Regions from separate parts of the Desulfobacula phenolica genome, predicted to be linked through region 3. Evidence: riboswitches for the same ligand, from Rfam matches in the RefSeq annotation. Region 3 holds a riboswitch; each other region holds the start of a gene.
What was found. A riboswitch is a leader RNA that binds a small molecule or an ion and turns the genes downstream of it on or off. The one in region 3 is predicted to bind cobalamin.

Region 1 (7,590 bases), on a different contig from region 3:
CAAACGTGAAAATATAGCTCCGGGTGCTTCCGGGAAATTCAAAGTCCGTTCCACTTCAAGAACAGGATCGGAAGGATTCAGGTTAAGTGCAGTTGACTTGTTTTCAGGCAGAAAAGATATTTTAAAGGTTTGCCTGCCTGTTTCCGGCTTCAGATAATACTGATCCGACACCACCCCGGAAAGGGATCTGTTTTCAAGATCCACAGTTTCCAGGCCCCTGAACAATACTGGATGAAGATAGATATCCTCCAATAATACAGGATCTGCCTTAACACAGGTTAGGCGCGATAAAAAAAAAGCGGGTTTTCCTTCAAAAGGATTGGTTTTATCATCAGTAACATTCACGGCAGCCAGAGGAGCCAGAAGTTTTGATTCAGTCTTGATCCCTTTTGTTTCAAACGCCTGGGACGTGCCTGCAAGACAAAACAGGTCCACCTGGTTGCCGGGTTGCTTCACAAAAGTTCCAGACCCTCTTTTGCGTTCAACAAGGCCTTTTTTGACAAGTGTATCCATGGCCTGGCGCACTGTTGGACGGCCAATGCCGTACTGCTTTGCCATCCCGTTTTCAGACGGGATAAGATCTCCGGGCATGTATGTTCCGCATCGGATCTGTTCTGTCAGGATGTCTGCCAGCTGATGGTATAAAGGAAGCGGTGACTTGTGGTTGAGCATTATTAACCCCGTAATAATTATTGGAAGAATAGCAAAAGATAAAAAATATCTGTAAAGTTGTCAAGACATTTTAACAAATATTGGATTTTAAGCATTCAAAAATGTTGTTTTTTCAAAATCCTTTTTGTTTTGAAACACTTGCTGTAGGTTTGGGGTAATATGAATTAGTTAAAATAAATTTACCTTGACTTTTTTACTGTCTGTCAATAGGAATACCTGTGTTTTGGTGCTTTAATGCTTAATAGGGAACTCCTGTGAAATTCAGGGACGGGCCCGCCGCTGTAACCCTGCCTCTTTTAAAATAAAGGGGAACTTTTTTGGCTGGAAAATGTCACTGTTTTGTTTGAACAAAATGGGAAGGCTGCCAAAAAAGAAAGGAAGTCAGAAGACCTGCCGAAACCTGATTGATAATCTGCTTTATGGACAGAAGTGGATTAAATGATTTTGAGGATAAAAAAAGGGACTTCCCGGATCAAACATTTGGAGTGATTCGGGATTTTTGTTTGCCCTGTTTCAAGCATATCAAAAACACTTTTGCCTGATGATCAGGAAAATTCCGAATCAATTATGGATTGTTTAATTATAATTGTGAAAGGAATTTAAATGAAACGCTGTCTTGTTGGTTTGATCTTTTTAGCTGTTTTTCTGCCTGCTTATGGAATGGCCTTGGAAATAAAAGAACCTGTTCATAAAATGGATGAATTGGTTGTCACCTCCACCAATAAAATAAATGCAATTAATACGCCTGCCAGTCTTTCCATTATCACTGGAACGGAATTGGAAGAAATGGGGGCAAAAAATGTTATCGAAGCCCTGGGTAAAATTCCAGGTGTTGTTGACAGTAGTGCAAAGCGCGGTACAGTTGTGATTCGCGGCAACAAAAGCGCAATGGCAGGGGGGCCTGTTATCCTGATTGACGGTATCCCGCAAAAAATCGGGGATTCCAGGTATAGTGAATTTGACTTTATTCCCGTAGCTCAAATTGAGCGCATTGAAGTGCTGCGCTCCGCCGGGATTGCATACGGGCCTGGTGCGGCTCGTGGGGTCATCAATATTATTACCAAAAAAGCAAAGCAAGAAGGCATTCATGGTGATGTCTCTGCCGCATACGGTTCATGGGATACCCATGATGAAACCGCATCCCTCCATGGCAGGCAAAACCAGTATGATTACATGTTAAATGTTGGAAACCATCACACTGATGGGTATGAGCAGGAAGAAGAAAACAGGTTATCGGTTCTTGCCAGGCTTGGGTATAATTTGTCTGACCAGACCCGCATTGGCATATGGGTTAATCATATGGACTATGATATGGAGACTGCGTATGGTTTTCGCAAGTACCTGTGGCAATTGGAAAATTACCGCAGGGACATCCATTTTCCGAAAAGTGAAACAGATTCGGATTTGATCTGGCATACTGAAAAAGAGCAGCAAAATTCAATCATTGCCCTTGAACTGTCTCATAAAGATGAGAAAAAATTTATCGATTCCGCACTTTCCTGGACAGGTTATGATGAAACAGACAAGAGCCTTGCTTATCTTTTTGATAAACCCTCAAGTGTGTATCACAATGATTCTGAACAAGATACTTATACGGTCTCAATTTCAGGCGGATACCATTTTAATTTTGGTGCCATAAGCTATACACCCTCAATTGGATTGAATTATGAAAGCATTGATAATGATGTAAGCCGGATATATCCGTTTGATCCGGGTAAAAACACGGATGCATACAATTTTGATCTCCAGGAGAAAACCTATGGTATCTTCTGGGATAATGACTTTCTTTTTCAAGAAAAATGGGGATTTAAAACAGGAGGACGACTGGACAGGACCGAAGTTAAACTGCAAGACAAGGTGCCAAATATTGCAGATGAGGATCGAACCATGTTCAGTTATTTTATGGCCCCGTCCTACCGTTTCACGGACAAGGCAAACCTCTATGTTTCAGCAGGAAGAAATTACTGGTTTCCAACGCCCCGGTATTATGCCTGGGCGGTTGAAGATGGCGGAACTTTTAACCCTCCTGAAAACCTGGAGCCAGAAGAGGTTATGACTTATGAAATCGGTTATAAGCACATGCTGAACAAGGCTTTCAATATAAATGCCACCCTCTATTTTTCAGATTATAAGGACAAGTTCGGCTCAGTCTATGAAGGAACGACATCTCGAGGACGGGGAAATATCGGTGATGCCGAGGCAAAAGGCATTGAGCTTGAAGCCGATGGCCGGGTGTGTTCTTTTTTCGGCTACCGTCTGGCCGGCACCTACCAGGATATCCAATGGACTTCAGGCACAGTATCTGCCAAACTTCATCCGTCAAACACCACGGATAAGCACGCCGACATTGCCGGAAAACAAATTTACTGGGTACCTGAATTCAGCGGTCTTGTGGGGCTTGATTTTTTTCCTTTGGAAGGACTCAAGTTAAGCATGGATATCAATTACATGGGTGAACGATATGTGGATTATTTAAACCGCATAAAATATCCTTCCAAAACAACTGTTGATGCAAGAATTTCCTATGCCTGGAACCAATGGAAATTCTGGGTTCTGGGTAAAAATATTTTTGATGAAGATCTTGAATATGTTTCAAATACTGCAGGCACCTTAACCAGTGCCGACGGCGAGCCTAAAAACGCCTACTATGTTCAGGACGGAGCATATTTTGAAGCAGGTGTCAGCTATAGTTTCTAATTAAAATACAATCAAAGCCTGATCCTTGGAGATGAATTAATGCATAGGCAGGGATCAGGCCAATATCGATTTTATAATCCTTGAAACAAAAAATATTAAAAAAGATCATTATCAAGGATCAAAGATGCCAGGGAAACCATACCGATAAGCTCTCCGCAATCTTCCACAGGAGCTCTTCGAATACCGGCACGGTAAATCAAACGGGCAACGTAACGAATGTCCATATCTGCCGGAACGGTAATAACAGGCTTGGTCATGATTTCATAAACATTAACTTCAGACGGTGAACGACCCGGGATTATCACCTTTTTAATGAAATCTTGAACAACCACCATGGCCCAGGCATCATCCTTGTGCCGTTTGTTGACAAGAAGATAAGAGACTTTTTCAGAACGCATTTTGGCGGCAGCCTCACTGGCTGTTGCAATGCCGTCAATAGAGACAATTCCCTTGGACATCACGTCTCTTGCCCTGATTATTGAGGTTTTGTCAGATACCATATTTTTATTCCCCTGTAGAAATAATGATAATTGTTTAAAAATAACTTTTTTTAACTTCTTCCTTAAAACTTTCTATCTGGCTTTCCAGACCGGCAACCTGCTCAACAGGAATCACAAAAGCAATACCGGTTCCAGGTTTGTGGAATTGTCCCGCTTTTTTTATCGCATCTAAAATTTTGCTAACAAGATGTTCTTCAATAAGCAGCATGGCAATATCGGTCCTGGCTTCCAGTGTGAGGCCAAAAAAGGTTTTCGCCTCATGGATGCCGGTTCCCCTGGCCGGTATAATGGTTGCCCCTGTGGCTCCAGCCTTTTTTGCCGCATCCACTATACGGTCAGTTATATCCTCTTTTACCAGGGATAAAATAAGTTTAAAGCGCATTTGTTTTCTCCAGTATTTTTTTTTTGTGTTTGGCAAACCAGTGCATCAACTGTGCATAGCCCATGACAGCTATAATTGGAAACAGACTGGCAAAGGCAATAAGGCCAAACCCGTCAAGAGCAGGATTCCGCCCAGGTACGGTGGCGGCCAGCCCAAGGCCAAGAGCCGCTACCAGTGGCACGGTAACCGTTGAAGTCGTAACCCCGCCCGAATCATAGGCCAGGGCAATAATGCTTTTGGGGGCAAACATGGTCTGTACGATAACAATCACATAGCCCGCAAGAATATACAAATAAAGCGGCGTACCAGTTACAATCCTAAAAGTGCCAAGACTGATTCCAAAAGCGACTCCCAGGGCCACGGTAATTCTCAGGCCCCATTGTTTGATCGTCCCGGCTGAAACCTCGCTGGCTTTAAAAGCCACTGCAATAAGAGAGGGTTCTGCAATGGTGGTGGCAAAACCGATCATTGCACCAAACAGGTACACCCAGCCATAAGCTTTCCAGTCTGCATGTGTGACAATTTCTTCTGTGCCGTAAATAAAGACCGGATCAGACAGCTGGGTTGCCATTATATTGCCCAAAGGGAAAAGTGCTTTTTCAAGTCCTGCCAGAAATAAAGCAAGACCAATAACAACATAGATGCCACCGACAATGAGACGGCTCAAATGGGGAATTTTTTGGCGTAAAACAAGTATTTGAAAAACGCTGATAAGAATAATGATCGGCAATACATCCCTACAGGTGGCTAACAATATTTTGCTGAAATCATGTATGAATTCCATTATAACAGGCCTTTTTTTATCTGAAAATAATCAATCCATAACCCATGACAAAAATCATGGGAAGAAGAGAAGCAAAAGCGATAAGACCAAAACCGTCCACAAGCGGACTCCGTCCTTTGATGGATGAGGCCAGGCCTACCCCCAAAGCTGCAACCAGGGGCACGGTGATGGTGGAGGTGGTCACGCCACCTGCATCATAAGCGATGCCGACAATTTCTTTGGGGGCGATGAATGTCATCAGCATAACAAAAACATAGCCGCCGATGATCAGATAATGAATTGGCCAACCGCGGATGATGCGAATAACACCGATAAGGATGGCAAGCCCCACGGAAACGGCAACAGACATGCGAAGCCCAAAGGCATATTTTTCCAAAGAGTCCTGGCCCGGATCAATAAGGCCTCCCTTACCGGCAATCTCTGCTGCTTCCCAGGCCACGGCTATGAGGGCAGGTTCTGCCACAGTGGTTGAAAACCCCAGAGCAAAGGCAAAACAGATCAGCCAGAAAAGACTGCCTTTTTGGGCTAAGGCATGGGCCATTGACTCACCAATGGGAAACAGGCCCATTTCCAAACCCTGAACAAACAGGCTCAAACCGGCAACCACAAGCAAAGCACCAAAAATGACTTCTCCCATTTGCGGCAATGGCTGTTTTAAAACGAAAATCTGAAAAAAAGCTATCACTGCAATAATGGGCAGCAGATCCATAAAAGCTTGTTTTAATTTTTTAAAAATTATTTGGATGATCATTATTTTCCTTAATTGTCATATTAACAGCATAATAATCAGTCATCCCATCTTCTTATCATGTATTATGAATATAGTCCTACAAATTTTCTTTTAAAAATCCTTTAAAGCATTCTTCCCGGCCATACAGGCAAAGGGCAGGAAAACATATCCTGCCCTTTGCGGTAAATCCAGAGTTGATCACAACACAAGTCTGACCCTATTGGCCCACTGATTGTGACGAATGGCCGACATTGTTATAAAGCTCGAAAATCCATTAAAAATCCACAAATTCCTTATCATCATCAAACGGTATCACCTGGTCAGGTCTGACTTCTTTTAACGGGGCGATAAGTTTTTTGTTTGCCGGCATAGAACGACGAGAGGTTCCGGAAATTCCTGCAACTGATTTTTGATGAAGTAAAGCAGCAGAGCGTTGTTCATTTTTACCTGTAACCAGCAGAACAAGATCCCCTACATAATCCTTGAGCTGTTCTGCCTGGGCGTTCATTTCTTCGGATGCGGAAGCCGATTCTTCAGCAGTTGCAGCATTTTGCTGAACCACTTTATCCATCTCCGTAATGGCAATGTTCACCTGTTCAATCCCGCCGGACTGCTCTTTGGAAGCTTCTGAAATTTCAGCCACCAATCCTGCGACTTTTTCACTGCTTTTAGCTACGTTGCCGAATGCTTCATTGGTTGTGGAAACAAGTTCTGATCCATGGTTCACTTTTTTCACCGTACCTTCAATTAATTGTGCCGTGTTCTTTGCAGCTTCTGCAGATCGTATGGCAAGGTTTCTCACCTCGTCTGCCACCACTGCAAAACCGGCTCCCGCGTCTCCCGCCCGTGCCGCCTCAACTGCTGCATTCAGGGCGAGAAGGTTGGTCTGAAAAGCGATTTCATCAATGGTTTTAATGATTTTACCGGTCTCATCACTTGCCCTGGAGATATCTTCCATGGAGCTGATCAGCTGGTTCATAGAGTTATTGGCGCTTGCTACCACACCGTTTGCTTCTTTCATCAAGGTGTCTGCATGAGCTGCATTTTCTGCATTCTTAGCTGTCATGGAGGCCATTTCCTCCATGGATGCAGAAGTTTCTTCTATTGATGCGGCCTGTTCTGACGACCCTTCTGCAAGAGACTGGCTCGAAGACGATACCTGCCCTGCTGCCGAGGCTACCTGCTCTGTGCTGGAACTTAATCCGGCGATTACACGGGAAAGGGTTTGAGAAAGATTTTTAACAATAAAAATACTCATTATGATCACAGCCGCAATGACCAGAATAGACACAAGCCCAATCATCCAGACACGGTTGAGCAATATCTGTGCGGCCACAGACTCGGTGACAACCTCTTTTTGATCGATTTCCGCCAGTAACGCCCATGTTGTATTGCCGATTGTGACAGGTGTATAAGCCGACAAAACAGGAGTGTCATTGTAGTCCATGATAATTTGATTGCCGGTTTTGCCGGAAAGGGCTTCAGTTACACCCAGGGTTTTAATACTTCCCTTGCCTGGGTTGGCAAAAGACGCTTTAACAGAATGTGATGCCGGATCAAGAAAAGAATCGGATCTCATCAGATGATCACTGCCGACAAGATATGTTTCACCGGTTTTGCCCAAACCCTCTCGTTCCTGCATGATGGAATTGATGGATTCAAGGGAAAGCTGTAATGCCACAATTATTTCCACTTGTCCATTGTGTATGAGGGGCTGTGCAATAAACGCACAAGGATCGCCGTTGCTGGGTGCATAAGGCGCGAAATCCGCCAGTCCGAATTGTTTGCTCTGCACCACCTGTTGAATCAAAGTTCCAAGATTGGA
Region 2 (7,590 bases), on a different contig from region 3:
ATCATGATTTACCCCTATATCAGCCGCTTTAACAATAGCACCCGCATGTTTTCCAATGACATTGACCGATGCCCCGTTATTGGCAAAATTATAGACCATCTGGGGGGTGACGTCAGCCGGAAAAAGACTGACCCCTTCCTGGGTAACCCCGTGATCTCCCGCACAGGTAATGATCCGTTTATTTGAAAGATTAACATTAATGGTGCCTTTTATTGCGGCAAGCCTTGCTGAGATATCTTCCATGATGCCAAGACTTCCAACCGGCTTGGCCTGATTTGCCAGCCGTTCTTTTGCCGAATGAAATGCATCCTCATCAAGTGTTTCATCAATGGATAAAATAGTCTGATCTAATAAGCTCATAATACTTACCTCTTGTCTGTAATATCCTTCTCAAATATTTCCATGCCTTTTTTCATGGCACAAAAATCCCCGCACATGGTGCAGGTTTCTTGTTGGGCAGGCGCACGTTCCTCACGGGTTTTTCTGGCAATTTCAGGAAATAACAGATATTTTTCCAGATCATTCCATCTCATGTCCCGTCTTGCCATGGCAGCCTGTTTTTCATTTTCCCGCCGGTCAGGGTATTTGGAAATATCCCCGATACGGGCTGCAAGCCGAGTGGCCCTCACGCCTTCTCTCACGTCATTGACATCCGGCAGGGCAAGATGTTCGGCAGGAGTGATATAACAGATCAGATCCGCGCCAAACCGGGCGGAACTTGCCGCACCAATGGCGGCGGTGATATGATCGTATCCTGCGCCGGTATCGCAGGGGATGGGGCCTAAAACATAATAAGGCGCATTGCCGGACATGCGTTTTTCCAGCATGATATTGCCTTCAATTTCGTCCAGGGGGACGTGGCCCGGTCCTTCCACCATCATCTGGCAGCCCTGATTCCGACCGATTTCCGCCAGTTCGCAGTTGATGATCATTTCAGCCATCTGGGCACGGTCATGGCTGTCATGGATGGCACCGGCCCTGATCCCGTTGCCTAAGGAAAGAACGGCATCATATTTTTTCATCAACGCACACACACGGTCAAACTGCTCATACAAGGGGTTCTCTTTTTTATTGATATCCATCCAGGCCACCATATAGGTTCCGCCCTTGGATGCCAGACCGCCATAACGAAATCCCTGTTTTCTTAAGCGTTCAATGGTGTACTGGTTAATCCCGCAATGAATGGCCATAAAGCTCAAGCCGTCATCCAATTGCTTTTCAATCAGGTCAAACAGGTATTCAGGGTCTAATTTTGCCGGATTTTTGTATTTGCGGATGGCTTCTTTAAATGCCTGGTACAACGGCACATTGCCCACGGCAAGATCGGTATTGGCCAGAACCGTTTGCCTTACGTTATCAAGATCCCCGGCAGCAGACAATTCCATTAAGGTGTCAGCCCCTTCTTCCCGGGCAGCCTCTGCCTTTGCCACCTCAAGATTAACATCACAGATATCTGAAGAGGTTCCAATGGAAGCGTTCACCTTGGTGCGCAGGCCGGTTCCAATTCCGGTAACCTTTTGCCCGGGGCGCTTGGGATTACAGGGGATAACAATTTCACCCTTTGCCACATGATCTAAAATAAAGGATTCAGACAGCCCTTCAGTCTGGGCAACGATTTGCATTTGTTTTGTGATGGTTCCCTGGCGGGCATGCTCAAGCTGTGTTGTCATAGTTTCCTCGCTATCAAATCTCCTGTAAAACCAAAAAAATTTTGCAAGAGATGAGTTCTTACAAAACCTTTTACCATTAGATTTTACAATGATTTTTACCTGGCTCGTCTTCTGACTTCCGGCATTAAACCTGTTTTTTTAGCCTTCCCGTTTTCACAGTGGCCTTTATAAAAAAAAACAGATGTTTCCGGTTACAGCGGCGGGACCGTTACGGAGTTTCACCGTATTCCGTTTGCCAAGGCAACCAACAAAATATGAACACTTTTTATAGAATACGGCGTGTGAAGTCAATATTTTTTTTGCACGACGATCAAGGTTACATGGGTAACGTTGCACGGTCTCCTTGTAAGGATACGGGTCAGCTTAAATATAATCAATGAACACTAAGAAATTATTTTAAAATCGAACAAACTTATACGAGATCCTTCTGAAAACAAGCAAGAAAGACAAGAACGAACCTATATCCGATGAAGAAATACTTGAATTTTATGAATGAGATTAAAAATACTGATTTGGAAGCTGTAGCAAAAATCCTCGATCTTGAGTATTCTGAATCAGAATCCATACTTATTCCATTCCTGAGCAGAACATATAATGTGTCGCAAAAAGGCATATATCGTGATGATAGGGTGGACCGCTCCGCGCTCCACCCTATCGGTGCGATATCGGTATTATAATAATTTTTAACTTGTCTGCCGTTGAAAAGCTCAATGATATTTTCGAAAAAAGATGGGCCTGAGTCTGCTACCTTTTTAAACTGTTTGACGCATTGATGTTCAAAAAAAACTGGATCAATCTTTATCTATTTTAACCGCTCACCCATTAGACTTCCAATTCGCACGGCTTCGTCCCATACTTCCTTTTGATCCTCTACTTTGGCATATTGAACATCAGCTGCCTTTGTTCCGGTCTCAATCAGATTACTTCTGAATGCACTCATCTCGCAATCATACCCCACACCGCAGAACGCACAGACAATATTTCCCTGAACCGTTACCTGTCCGATAAGATCCATGTTCTCATATTCTTTGAACTCGGTAGCCAATGCTTTATTGACAGCGGTCAGTGCCTCCGGCACAAGTCCGGTCAGAACGGTTGCAACCAGTTTGCCTTTTAAAAGATTTTTCTGGTGTCTGAACGACCAGAATCTTTCTAAAAGCGCCTTTGTGAATCCATCAATTTGTGAATAGGGAATATATCCACCAATCACCAGGGCTTTGGCTGCTTTAATTTTTTCTGCAAGTGCAGGAAAGTCATCGTTTTGTTTGCAAACGTTATCATGGACGCATTTATAACAGGCAAGGCAGGGTCTGACATTAATTGAACTGAGCTTCACAAATTCGGTTTCTGCACCGGTTGCATCCAATACCGCTTTGATGATACGATCTGTGTTACTGTTTTTTGTGGGGCTTCCGGAAATTCCTAATACGTCGATACTCATTTATATTCTCCTTATTTGATATAGATATTGATTCCTATCGTTCATTGATACAAACGAATATATTTTAAATAGCCAAACATTCTGTAATAATTGCTACAATATTAACAATAATATTTAATAATACGGTTTACAAAGGAGGTTTGCAATTTAATCAAATTACGCATATTTTAACACCATTATCCTAATTTAAAAGACTATTTTGAACAAACATTCAAAAAATTGTTGATGCGGGATCTTTTGGGGTTTATCTTGAACGTACATTAAAGATTAATTTGTTTGTGAACAAAAACATTGATTGAGTTCCTGTTATTGATTTTAAAATACTGCTATTCTATCGTTATTATTAGGCGCTTTTCCTAATTTGCAGAAGGGGCACCATGTCGAATCGCAAGTTTATGTTACCGGTTTCAATTTTCAAAAGACTTTTTTATCATCAGGCATTTCCATCCCATGAGGTCCGGGGATGGCTTTTTTACCATGCCCTGAATCTTGCTTTTTCTGATGCATATCATCCGGCCTCAGCTTTTTGATTTGATCCCCATTCAGAATTTTTCCAACCGCCAGTCGAGATTCAATATCCTGGATAAAAATTTTACCTTTTATGTCTGAAATTTTTTTCGCCAGTTGAATGACTGCTGCATTGTCAACAATGTCATCGGAAAATGCCTTATCCATTTGCAGACGAAAAGCGTCGAGTTGTGCTTTCAACTCCAAACACTTTTCACGAAAGGTAAAATCCGCATCCCGGAGCTGTTTGACCTGTTCTTTTGTGAGTTTCAGTTTCTGAACCATTTGCGGATTTCGCCAGATTCCAAGGGCGGGCTGATTATGGTCTTGCCTGTCAAATCCCTTGTCCTGCCTTTGGTAGTCTGGTGTGAACGCCCCTGCCAGTGATGGAGTAAAGCATACCATAATCACAAAAACAATTACGCCAGTGCCGATTTTTTTACTAAAATTAGAATTCATGGTGTATCTCCTTTTAATGGTTGTCATTTTTCCAAGGATTTCTTCCTCGATCTTGAACTTATGATAGGCAACGGGTGTAAAGAATTTATGTTATTCGAAAACAAAATTGTAAGAATTTTGTAAAGTGAATTGCCCCGGTGTTATATTATGGTATAAAAAATGAGGATATTAAGTTGAATTTAAAAAAAGGATATCATAATGACGCATCAAGAGATTGTGCCGGCTAAGATGAAAATTTTGATTATCGACGATGACAAAAAACTGTGCCGGCTTGTGGCGGATTACCTGGAGCCCATGGGATACGATGCAGAGGCTGCCCACAACGGAACCCAGGGACTGCAAATGATCCTTGAGGGTGACTATCACGCGGTGATTCTGGACGTGATGATGCCGGGGATGGATGGGTTCGAGGTATTGAAACGGTTGCGCAAGGAATCCGACATACCGGTTTTGATGCTCACCGCGCGGGGTGAAGAAACCGACAGAATTGTGGGACTTGAGATGGGGGCCGATGATTATTTGCCCAAGACCTTTTCTTCTCGTGAGCTTTTAGCACGACTTCGCGCCGTTACCCGCCGATATTTCATATCTGAAAGTCAGTCTACATCCGAAGCTGCGGATAACGTCTTGATATTCGGGGATCTGCAAATTGAACAAAGCTCTCGAACCGTTCGTTTTCATGGAAAAAAAATAGTCCTTACCCCCATTGAATATAATCTTTTGACCTGCCTGGCCGGAGCAGCCGGACGGGTTCTGACACGGGATCAGCTTTTGGATGCCGTTACCGGTCGCAGTTATGAAGTGTTCGACCGAACCGTTGATGTCCATATCTCTTCCCTGCGGCGCAGGCTCGGTGAAGATCCTCGCAACCCTATGTTCATTCAAACTATTCGAAGCGTCGGGTACATGTTCAAGATGCCCGGGGAACAGACATGATCAGGCCTGTGTCGTCCCTGTTTTCAAAAATTGTGGGCTGGTTTTTTCTCAACATAGCCTTGGTGGCAACGGTTCCTGTAATCTTTATTGTGTTCCAGCCCCAGGTTAATCTCCATGCTGTTTTCGGAGAACAAGTGTTCAACCGCCTTAGGACCGCCGGCATGCTTATGGCCCATGACCTGAAACAGACGTCAAGGGATAACTGGTCCAAAGTGCTTGCCAGACATGCAGAAATCCATCAGGTTGATTTTACACTTGTGCTTGAAGACGCCTCTTGTTTTTCTTCCATGGAAACGAATCTGCCTGAAGAAGTGATCGCAAGGGCGAGGGAGGCGTTGGATCCAAAACCGCATCCGGGACATTTGACACCTCCTGATAGGTTCGGGATTCCTCAAGGGCGGCCGGTGCCCCCCGGAAAACGCGATCCCCGGGCTTTCCTTGAAAAAGAACCCATGGGGAAAAAATCGCATTTAATAATGCGGACACGGCATCCGGTTCGTTATTGGACCGGGATTCGAATCCTGTTACCTCCTGGGCCATCCAGCTGGCCGGCCCCTGCACTTTTACTGGCCGTATCGGATTCCGTAACAGGAAACGGCTTTTTTATTGACCCACTGCCCTGGATGATTGCCGCCCTGGCAATGATGCTGATGTCCATACTCTTGTGGATTCCCATGGTCAAAAGCATCACCCGCCCCCTTGCCCGCATCACCCTTGCCACAGAAAAAATTGCCAGGGGATGCTTTCATGTGTCCATTCATGAACCCCGGAGCGATGAAATCGGTCGCCTGGCAAGGGCAGTAACCCACATGGCCGCACGGTTGGAAGCTTTCGTGAAAGGTCAGAAAAGATTTCTAGGAGATGTGGCCCATGAACTGGGCTCACCCATCGCCCGAATTCAGTTTGGGTTGGGTGCCCTGAAACAGCGAATTCAGACAGAAAACCGACAACGGGTGATCGAGGTAATGGAAGATGTAGACCACTTATCCAAACTGATCCAGGAACTCCTCGCCTTTTCCCGGGCTGATATGAACAATAAAACGGTCAGGCTCGAAGCCATAGACCTTGGGTCCGTGGTTCAAACAGCGGTAAAGCGGGAGAACACACCGGCCGCTGAAATCATCACCACAATAGATCCGGGGATTCGGGTGGTCGCATCCGTGGAGCTGTTGATCCGGGCTATTGCCAACCTTTTGCGAAATGCTGTCAAATATGCCGGAGAAGCCGGTCCGATTCATGTTTACGCCGAAAAAAGAAACCATGGGGTGGCTATCGAGGTCAGGGATCTTGGCCCTGGTGTTCCCGAGTACCTCCTGGATCAGCTGTTTGAGCCTTTTTTCCGTCCGGAACCCTCCCGGGATCGAGACTCCGGTGGGGTCGGCCTTGGACTGGCCATCGTGAAAACCTGTATTGAAACCTGCAAAGGCTCTGTCTCAGCCCGTAATCTTAAATCCGGTGGATTTGCGGTAACAATCATCCTGACCGCTTATTAGGAAATCTCCATTGACTTTTTTTGCAGGTTCTATGCACTTTACAAAATATTTACAATTTAATCCCAGATCAACAATAAATCTTTACATTGTTTGACTATCATCCCTCCATTACATACCTGTACTGATAAAAAGTAAATTTATCTCTATCTACAACTAAAATTTGAGGAGAATAATTTTATGAGAATAAAACGAACAACACTGTCCATTGGGATTTTATTAATCTGTCTGTCCATGTTCCTGGGGGCATGTAACAGTAGTGATTCCACAAGTTCTGATGATTCTACGACAAGCACCACTGAAACCACTGATGCCACAACCAGCGAAGATGACATCACACGGCCCGAAGGCTGGACTGCGGAAACCCATGGAGATGATGCATCTGCCAATTATGAGGTGGTATTTAAAGATGATGAGGTAGGACGTATTGACCTCACCATAACAGCCTCCGACTGGGAAGCCATGATGACGGATGAAAATCTTGTAGCAGCCTACGGTTCATTTGGGTCACAGTCGGCCATAGGTATGCCCCCCGCAGATGAAATGGAACCCGATGATGTAGTGGAACCTGTAGGTGGAATGGCCCCCCCAGGCGGAATGCCCCCCCCAGGCGGAATCAACGAAGAAGCTGTGGAATTGACTGAAAATCCCATCTGGATTCCCTGCACACTCACATTTACCGGAATCACATGGAATTATGTGGGGGTTCGTTTAAAAGGAAATTCCTCTTTAAGGGACGCCTGGACTGCCGGCATTTATAAAATGCCGTTCAGGTTTGATTTTGATGAATTTGAGGATATTTACACGGAGATTGATGATCAACGATTTTATGGATTTAAAAAACTCACCCTTTCCAGCGGGTATAAGGATGACAGTCTGATAAGGGAAAAAATTGTGGCGGATATCTTCAGGGGGCTTGGCGTTCCTGCACCAAGGACAGCCTTTTATCGACTCTTTATCGATTGCAGTGATGGCGAAGGGGCCAGATATTTCGGTCTCTATACAATGGTTGAAGTCCCTACTGATCCCATGCTTGAGGCACAGTTCTGGACGTCTGACGGCAACCTTTACAAACCCGATGGAGCTA
Region 3 (7,590 bases):
CGTTACATTGTTCCAGGGCAAATATTATATTTTGTCTGATCTTTGTATTTATCTGTTTTTCTGTAAAAACCGTCTTACTTTCCTGTGCTTCTCTTAAAGATCTTAGTCCGCCTTCATCATGCTTAACTTTTGAAGAGTTCCCAGGCAAATAAAAAAGAATACAACCGGATTTGGACGTGATGACGGCTCTTTCAACTACATTCTGCAGTTCCCGTACATTTCCCGGCCAGTCATAATTCATGAGCTCCCTGATATTTAACTCAGTCAAATAGGGTACGGGAAGATTCATTTTTCCCGACACTATGTTTAAAAAATGCCGGGCAAGAAGAGGGATATCTTTTTTTCTTTCACGCAGGGGAACAACCTCAATGGGAAAGACATTCAGCCGGTAATATAGATCCTTGCGAAAGCTTCCTGCTGCAACTTCTTTTTCAAGGTTTCTATTTGTGGCAGCGATTATTCTGACATCAACTTTTCTGGTTTTTTCCTCTCCTATTCTTTCATACAACCCCTCCTGCAGAACCCGGAGCAGTTTTCCCTGCATGGTAAGTGGGATTTCTCCAACTTCGTCTAAAAACAGAGTTCCGCCGTCGGCTGCCTGGAATCGACCGGCCCTGTCTGAAATGGCACCGGTAAAAGCTCCTTTTTTGTGGCCAAAAAACTCGCTTTCATATAGTTCCCCTGGAATTGATGCGCAATTCACTCCGATCATGGGCCTGTTCCCTCTAGTGCTTCGTTTGTGAATTTCTCTTGCCACAAGCTCTTTACCCGTTCCTGATTCTCCAAGAATTAAAACGCTGGCACTGGTTGGGGCAACATTGTCTATCTGCTTGATCATATTCACAATAGGAGGACTTATGCCTATGATATCGCCAAAAGACCGGATATGATCAATTTCTTCTCTCAGATATCTGTTTTCAAGTTCCAGCCGGCCCTTTAAGGATCTGATCTCTTCAAATGCACGGGCATTGTCAATGGCGGATGCAGTGAAATTTGCAAGGGTTGCCAGCCACAGTGCCGCCCTTTCTATCCTTTTAAGATCAATCCAGGTGTAAACGGATATAACGCCAAGAATATCATTCTTTGACACAAAAGGTTGAATACAGTGGCCAATCAAATCAGGATTTTGCCTTAGTATGTTTTCATATAAATGTTTTTTTTCTTTTTGAATATTATCCAGACGAACCCCTTGACCACTAAGAGCCACATCACCTATATCTGAAAACCCCAGTGGAATACGGCGTTCTTCTCCATTTATACTTTGCCATTCTTTATTTCCCTGCTCTTTAGTTACGCTTGAAACAAGGTGGAGGCAAGAAGTATTCCGGCACAAATGTTTTTTATTACAGTCATTGCAGTCATCCCCTGTCTTGACGAGCCATATTCTGAGAAAAGCCACATGGGGTCTTGCAACAAAAGTTTCAGATAATAATTTAAGTATTTTTTTTTCAGAACGTTCTCTTGACATCTGCAACATGAGTTTTTGGAGAGACTCAAATTCCGGTTGGTAGCCTTGTGAAATTTTCATGGAATTTTATTTACCACGATAATCAGTTGTTTTTCAACTAATTATCGCCAAAAACGATATATAGTTATTTTCTTCATAAATGGCTATTAATAAAATCATAATATTATTTCAAACAGTTATGATTATTATTATCTTTGGCATATTTCTTGTTATGTCTTTATAACGGAACATTATTTTTTTATCAGTACATGGAAGCCGGTTAAAATCCGGTGCTGCCCCGCAACTGTAAGCGGAATACACCCTGCAATAACCACTGAACAATACGTTTGGGAAGGTGCGGGGAGAAAGTTTGAGCCGCAAGCCAGGATACTTGACTGATAGAACAAATAAACCGTCTTAACCGCGGGGAAAAGAAGGTATGGATATATTTGACAGGAATGCATCTATGCCTTTTGATATTAATATCAGCAACAAATCAAAACTGATCATAATCTATGGATTTCTACTTTTAGTCGTTGCAGCAGTTTTTTTCCAGACCCGGGGACCTTCCGCTTTAAAAAATGAATACTCCTGGACAAACAAGCTAAACTCCGCCTCTTCAGGCCCGTTAACAGAAAATATTGTCAACTCTGCCCTGGCAAATGTCCTGGACCCTGAACTCCAGCTTAATATACTTGAACTTGGTCTTATCTATAAAATGAGCATAATTGACAGAATGGTAAATATTGTCATGACTCTTACCACACCGACCTGTCCTTTTTCACAAACATTTATTGAGGGAATCAAGGATGAATTGTTAAAAATCCCTGAACTTGAAACAATCAATCTAAAGCTCACCTTTGATCCGCCCTGGACCATCAACCGGCTGGCTCCCGAAATACGGGATCAGCTTCTTGGTTTAGGTCAGGCACCTGATCACATTCACAACGAATGAACCAACTAACTGCCGCAGGCAGACCCGGCCATTTCATACTATAATCCGGTCTCCTTGGTTTGCCCGCAGCAAAATATACAAATTGCTGTTTTGATTTTTTTAAAATTTTCATACACAAAGGATTTACCATGGTATCGTTTCTGGAACCTGCAACAAATGGTTTTCTGCTGGGAATTGCCACAGGCCCGGCCTGCTTTACTTCCTGTGTACCCGTGCTTTTTTCCGTAACCCTTGCCAGGGGGCAGATCAATTCACGATCCTCCACCTGGAGTTTTCTTTTAAAATTCATAGGGGGTCGCTTCATTGCCTATCTTGTTTTTGGCCTTGCCATAGGCCTGTTGGGTGAAGCTTTGGGCGCTTATGGATTCAAGACAGGTGCCTGGGCCACCATTGTCCTTTCCGTCCTTCTTATTGCCTATGGCATGGGCGTAAAACTTCCTCATTTCGGCATGTGTTCCCAGGCAAACAAAATCGGTAACACAAATTATTTCCCGTATGTATTGGGAATCCTTACAGGACTTAATGTTTGCCCGCCTTTTCTTTTGGCCATCTCCTATTGTCTTCAAAAATCAGCAAACCCCTTGTTCGGAGTTCTGTTTTTCCTGGCATTTTTTCTGGCCACCACCCTCTATATACTCCCCTTGGGATTCATGGGAGGTTTATCCGGGCGCAAAAATTTTGCCCTGCTTGGCAAAATTGCCTCCATTGGCGTTGGAATCTTTTTTTGTTGTAAGGCAATTTCAATTCTGGGGCTTATTTCATGAAACAGTTAAGTTTGTTTTCAAAACCTTTAATCAATAACCAAAGCATTAATATGAGGAGGAAGGCAATGGAAATTGCAGCTTTTTATCTGGTTGCATGTCTGTTTATGGCTATTTCCGCAGCACTTTCCGGCACACAATGGAATGAGGCCAACGGCGTAATGGAATATCTGCGTCTGATCTTTTTGACCAAACCCGTCATTATCCTGCTCACTGTTGTGATTTTTATTTTAAGTGGAATTCTGGTTCAGATCGGCAAATTTCACTTTAACCTTTCTTATTATGAGATATCCATTATCTGGCTTGCCACATCATGGGTATCCATAACCACACTATGGTTTATAAGCGGAATAAGGCCCTCCTGGACGGAATTCATTGGTATTGTTTTTTGTCATATCGGCCTTGGGATATCCACTATTGCCCGCATATCAAATTAATCATGGAGCAATAAGACATTGAGAACAATAAGACATTGAGAACAAGTAGATATTGAGAACAAGGAGGCATAGAGACCACGAAGGCCTGGTCAGCCAAAGCAATGATTGTGCAGTATATTCAGGCACAAAAACAATTAACCAGTTTTTAATTTTTTTGGAGGAATTTTTTATGGATGAAAAACTTAAAAAGCACATACTTATAGGCTTATGGGTTGTATTTGCCGTATCCATAGTATGTTTTTTTGCATCAAAGCTTAATATTTACGCTCTGTTTGCAATCATGCTGTCTGCGGCCGTTGCCATGGGCTGGTGGAGCATGATGTTCAAGATTACTGAAAAAATGCGAAAAATCGGAATCATATCCATGTCAAGCTTCTGGACAATTATCGCTTTTTTCATGTTCTTTCCTTTTCCCGCACCTCAAGCACCCAACTATATCAAGGGCGAAACCCACAGGTTCAGCGAAATGAACCATGGATTTGGAAGGGCTCTGATGGGGGTTCTCGGCCCTCAAGTAAGCAACAGCGGTCTTGTATACACTGACGAAGAGACCATCAAGTCCATTGACAACCCAAATTTTTTAATGAGCCTTCCTTTGTCAAGGTCGCTTTTTGGTTCAACAATATTGACGGATGCACTCAGGGCGAATGATCAGATAATGGGGGAACCCGTTAAAGTTCATAAATATCCCTGGACCAACTGGGAAGGGGCACACCGGGAGAAAAAACTCGGCTGGAACAAAGGGGATGTTCTGCTGGGAAATGTTGCGGGAAAACTTGGCTACAAAAAGGCGAAATACACTCCCGAAGAAAATGCCATGATGATAAAGGAGATTGGATTATGGCTTGGTTCAGAGGATGTGGGTATCTGTAGAATGGACCCCAGATGGTTTTACTCACATGATTTCATGACGGCGGGAAACCCCCTTCCCCTGGATCAGGTTAAAGAACTCAAATACGGCATTCAGGTGTTCACAGATCAAAGATGGAGAAGGGTCTTAAGTGATCCGGGCTTTTCATGGTGGAGCATCACAAAAAGCGGCCAGGCTTATAGCACCAGCGCATTTATTGCTATACGTCTTGCCCAGACATTAAGGGATATGGGATATGCGGCACGAGTGGGTCATGGAGGTATAAATTATGAAACCATTGAAACACCCTTTTCCGTCTATTGCGGCCTTGGTGAATACGGCCGGCTCAGTGATGCGGTTGTACCAAGCGTAGGCGGCTTAAGATTTAAATCCGCCACCATTCTTACTGATTTTCCAATGGCAGTTGATCCTCCCCGTCAATCCTATGGTGTAACAAGGTTTTGTGAACATTGTGACCGTTGTGCCCGTTCCTGCCCGGTCAATGCAATTCCCATGGGAAAAAGAACCATTGAGAACGGAATTGAGATGTGGCATGTGGACAAGGATAAATGTGTCCGTTTCAGGGTAGGCAATCTAAATGGCAACTGCTGCAACGAATGTCTTAAATCCTGCCCTTACAACAAACCAGCCACGGCTTTTCATCTTATGGGCAATTACATGCTCAAACATTCATATCTTGCTCCTTACCTTTTTGGAAATGTCAACGGTGTAGGGCTTGAAGACTGGCTTGATTACCAGTACGGAACTGATTCAAAACAATTTGGCACAAACCGCCCGGCAAGATGGCTGCTTGAAAACCCAGGTCATAAAACCAAATTTCCACGAAAAATAGGAAGCTATATCTATACTGAAGAAGACAGAAGCCCTGATGAAGAATGGGCAACAGGTGTGGGAGCTAAAATGGGCAAGGTCGGCATACGCTACAAAGGCATTGAATGGGGAGAAATTCCCGCCCACCTCCTTGATGAAAATGGAAGGAACCGTAACATTCACTGGGATATTCCTGATAAAGAGACTGACAAGGATCTTAAGGAAATTGGAGAAGTTTTGACAAAAGAGGAAGCCGAGCGTCAGCTAAAGCAAGGAAAAGCTTATTCCGGAGGCTGGTATAAACAAGACAAAGATGTTTATCCGCCAAGATCAAAATATGAAAAAGGGACCTGGTCTTATAAACAAGCTGCAGACGACTGGGTAAATGAATAAAAAAATTTAACAAGGAGTTATTTATGTCTCTAAAAATAGGTTCAAAGGAGCTGTCTGTGAGTCTCACATGGATTGAGATGTGGGGATGGTCAGTGGTTGTCGGAATGCTTTTGTTTGGACTATGGGGCTTTTACGATGGAATTGAAGTGGGAAGCCTTCGGGCAGGATGGCGATTCATGGCCATGTTTTTAATATTCTCAGCTCCGGGCCTTGTAACCATGTTATTTTTCAAACCCGAAAAAGAATAGTGTCCGGACCATGAACAAGGCTCCCCGAGAAAGAAACCCGCGACCTTGGAAGAAGTTTTGCAAAAAAAACAATTTGCAAATCTTGAGTTGCAGTGTCCTGAGCCGGGGAGCCTTATGAAAAATACCATGGTTGAACAAGGATAATCAAATTTAATTAAAATATCAGCAAACTTTTCATGGAAACCAAATAAGTTAAAGGAAGTTATCCATGCTGATCTGTAAAGGAATTTACATATGAAACCGGGATGGAAATGGTTTGAATTAACAAGCTTTTTATGCCTCATTACGATAGATGGCTTGTTATTGGTTCTTACCACCATACTTTTCTCAGAAAAAATGAGCAAGGGAGTTATCATCAGCTCTATTGCATTGATAAGCATGACAGGGGTCACCTATGGTTTTATCAGATTAAAACAAAGAGGTGCATTTGAGAGCAAAAAAATACAAAAAATTATGATCACCGGCCTGGGTCTGTTCTCCATATTCATACTGGCTCTGTTCATTCCGACCCAGAAGAGCACGGGATCAAATTCCTTTGGTTCAACTCAGATAAAGGCAAAACAGGATCGTTATGATGCAAGACAGCAACCAGGATCAGAGCTTTACGCCGATATGAGTATGGCTCTTCCCTCGGATCAGCTGACCCTTTCCATATATGATATCTGTGTCGGCAAGGTTTCCCATAAGATAAACAGGGATGGAAAACCAGACCAGACCAGAATAAAGGTGACCAATGAAAAAATTTTAACAGAGCATATCAAGGACCAGGCCAAGGCTCTTGGAGCCAGGATGGTTGGAATCACACAGCTTGACCCCACCTTTGTTTTTACAAATGATCACAATGGCAACCCCATAAGGCTTACCCACCCCAATGCCATAATAGTGGGTAAGGATATAAGATATAAGCTTGCTGCTCCATCAGCACCGCTTCCCTGGGAAGAACTTTACTCTTCCATTCCCGAAGAGCTTGCTGCTGCCTTGTCAGGCCGGATGATAAAGACTTCGGAAAAGATACCCGCCAAAGAGCTGGAGAATTTAAAAGAAACCATGAGATTCTTTTCCGAAGGAGGAAAGACAGCAGTCGAACTTGCAAGATTTATAAGGGGAATGGGATATTCTGCAAGGGCACATTACTCAAGGTGGAGCGAAGTCCAGATTGTTCCCCTTGCCATAAAAGCAGGTCTTGGAGAGCTGGCGAGAAACGGCATGATCATCAATGACAAAATGGGGCCAAGGGGTTCATTTGCAGTTGTTACAACCGATCTTCCCCTTGTCTTTGACAAGCCTGTGAAACTGGGCATAAAAGAATTTTGCAACATCTGTAAAAAATGTGCTGAATATTGCCCCACAAAGGCCATACCATTTGGCAAACCCCAGCTTGTAAGGGGAGTCTTAAAATGGCCCATTGACGGAGAAAAATGTGGCAATTACCTTGTGTCTAATCCTAAATGCATGGCCTGCATAGGTTCCTGCCCTTATAACAAACCAGACAATATCCTGCATAATGCTGCAAACTTCATGATTTCCAGAAGATCCTGTCTTACCAATTGGCTCATGGTAAAAATAGATAACCTTCTGGGATACGGTGAAATGGCTGCCCCAGACCCCAAATTTCTTAAAACAGTTAATCAGGGTTAAAAAATGAAAGACAAAAAACAAGAGACCCGA

Region 1: it holds a riboswitch for cobalamin, as region 3 does, so the genes downstream of both, BLT94_RS17985 (TonB-dependent receptor) here and BLT94_RS00940 (metal-sulfur cluster assembly factor) in region 3, are expected to answer to the same signal.
Region 2: it holds a riboswitch for cobalamin, as region 3 does, so the genes downstream of both, thiC (phosphomethylpyrimidine synthase ThiC) here and BLT94_RS00940 (metal-sulfur cluster assembly factor) in region 3, are expected to answer to the same signal.

What each region holds. Positions count from the first base shown of each region.
Region 1 is NZ_FNLL01000012.1:104,235-111,824, reverse strand. It holds gene BLT94_RS17990 (GntR family transcriptional regulator) at 1-672, opposite strand, end outside; cobalamin riboswitch at 880-1,084, shown strand; gene BLT94_RS17985 (TonB-dependent receptor) at 1,276-3,369, shown strand; gene BLT94_RS17980 (CBS domain-containing protein) at 3,465-3,869, opposite strand; gene BLT94_RS17975 (P-II family nitrogen regulator) at 3,904-4,251, opposite strand; gene BLT94_RS17970 (DUF1538 domain-containing protein) at 4,241-5,035, opposite strand; gene BLT94_RS17965 (DUF1538 domain-containing protein) at 5,052-5,786, opposite strand; gene BLT94_RS22745 (methyl-accepting chemotaxis protein) at 6,040-7,590, opposite strand, start outside.
Region 2 is NZ_FNLL01000009.1:104,115-111,704, reverse strand. It holds gene cobT (nicotinate-nucleotide--dimethylbenzimidazole phosphoribosyltransferase) at 1-360, opposite strand, end outside; gene thiC (phosphomethylpyrimidine synthase ThiC) at 366-1,670, opposite strand; cobalamin riboswitch at 1,755-1,934, opposite strand; gene BLT94_RS15135 (flavodoxin family protein) at 2,473-3,111, opposite strand; gene BLT94_RS15130 (Spy/CpxP family protein refolding chaperone) at 3,526-4,077, opposite strand; gene BLT94_RS15125 (response regulator transcription factor) at 4,276-5,013, shown strand; gene BLT94_RS15120 (sensor histidine kinase) at 5,010-6,506, shown strand; gene BLT94_RS15115 (CotH kinase family protein) at 6,684-7,590, shown strand, end outside.
Region 3 is NZ_FNLL01000001.1:223,372-230,961, reverse strand. It holds gene BLT94_RS22475 (sigma-54-dependent Fis family transcriptional regulator) at 1-1,528, opposite strand, end outside; cobalamin riboswitch at 1,695-1,860, shown strand; gene BLT94_RS00940 (metal-sulfur cluster assembly factor) at 1,887-2,402, shown strand; gene BLT94_RS00935 (sulfite exporter TauE/SafE family protein) at 2,531-3,166, shown strand; gene BLT94_RS00930 (hypothetical protein) at 3,232-3,600, shown strand; gene BLT94_RS00925 (4Fe-4S dicluster domain-containing protein) at 3,770-5,674, shown strand; gene BLT94_RS00920 (hypothetical protein) at 5,698-5,922, shown strand; gene BLT94_RS00915 (reductive dehalogenase) at 6,157-7,560, shown strand; gene BLT94_RS00910 (hypothetical protein) at 7,564-7,590, shown strand, end outside.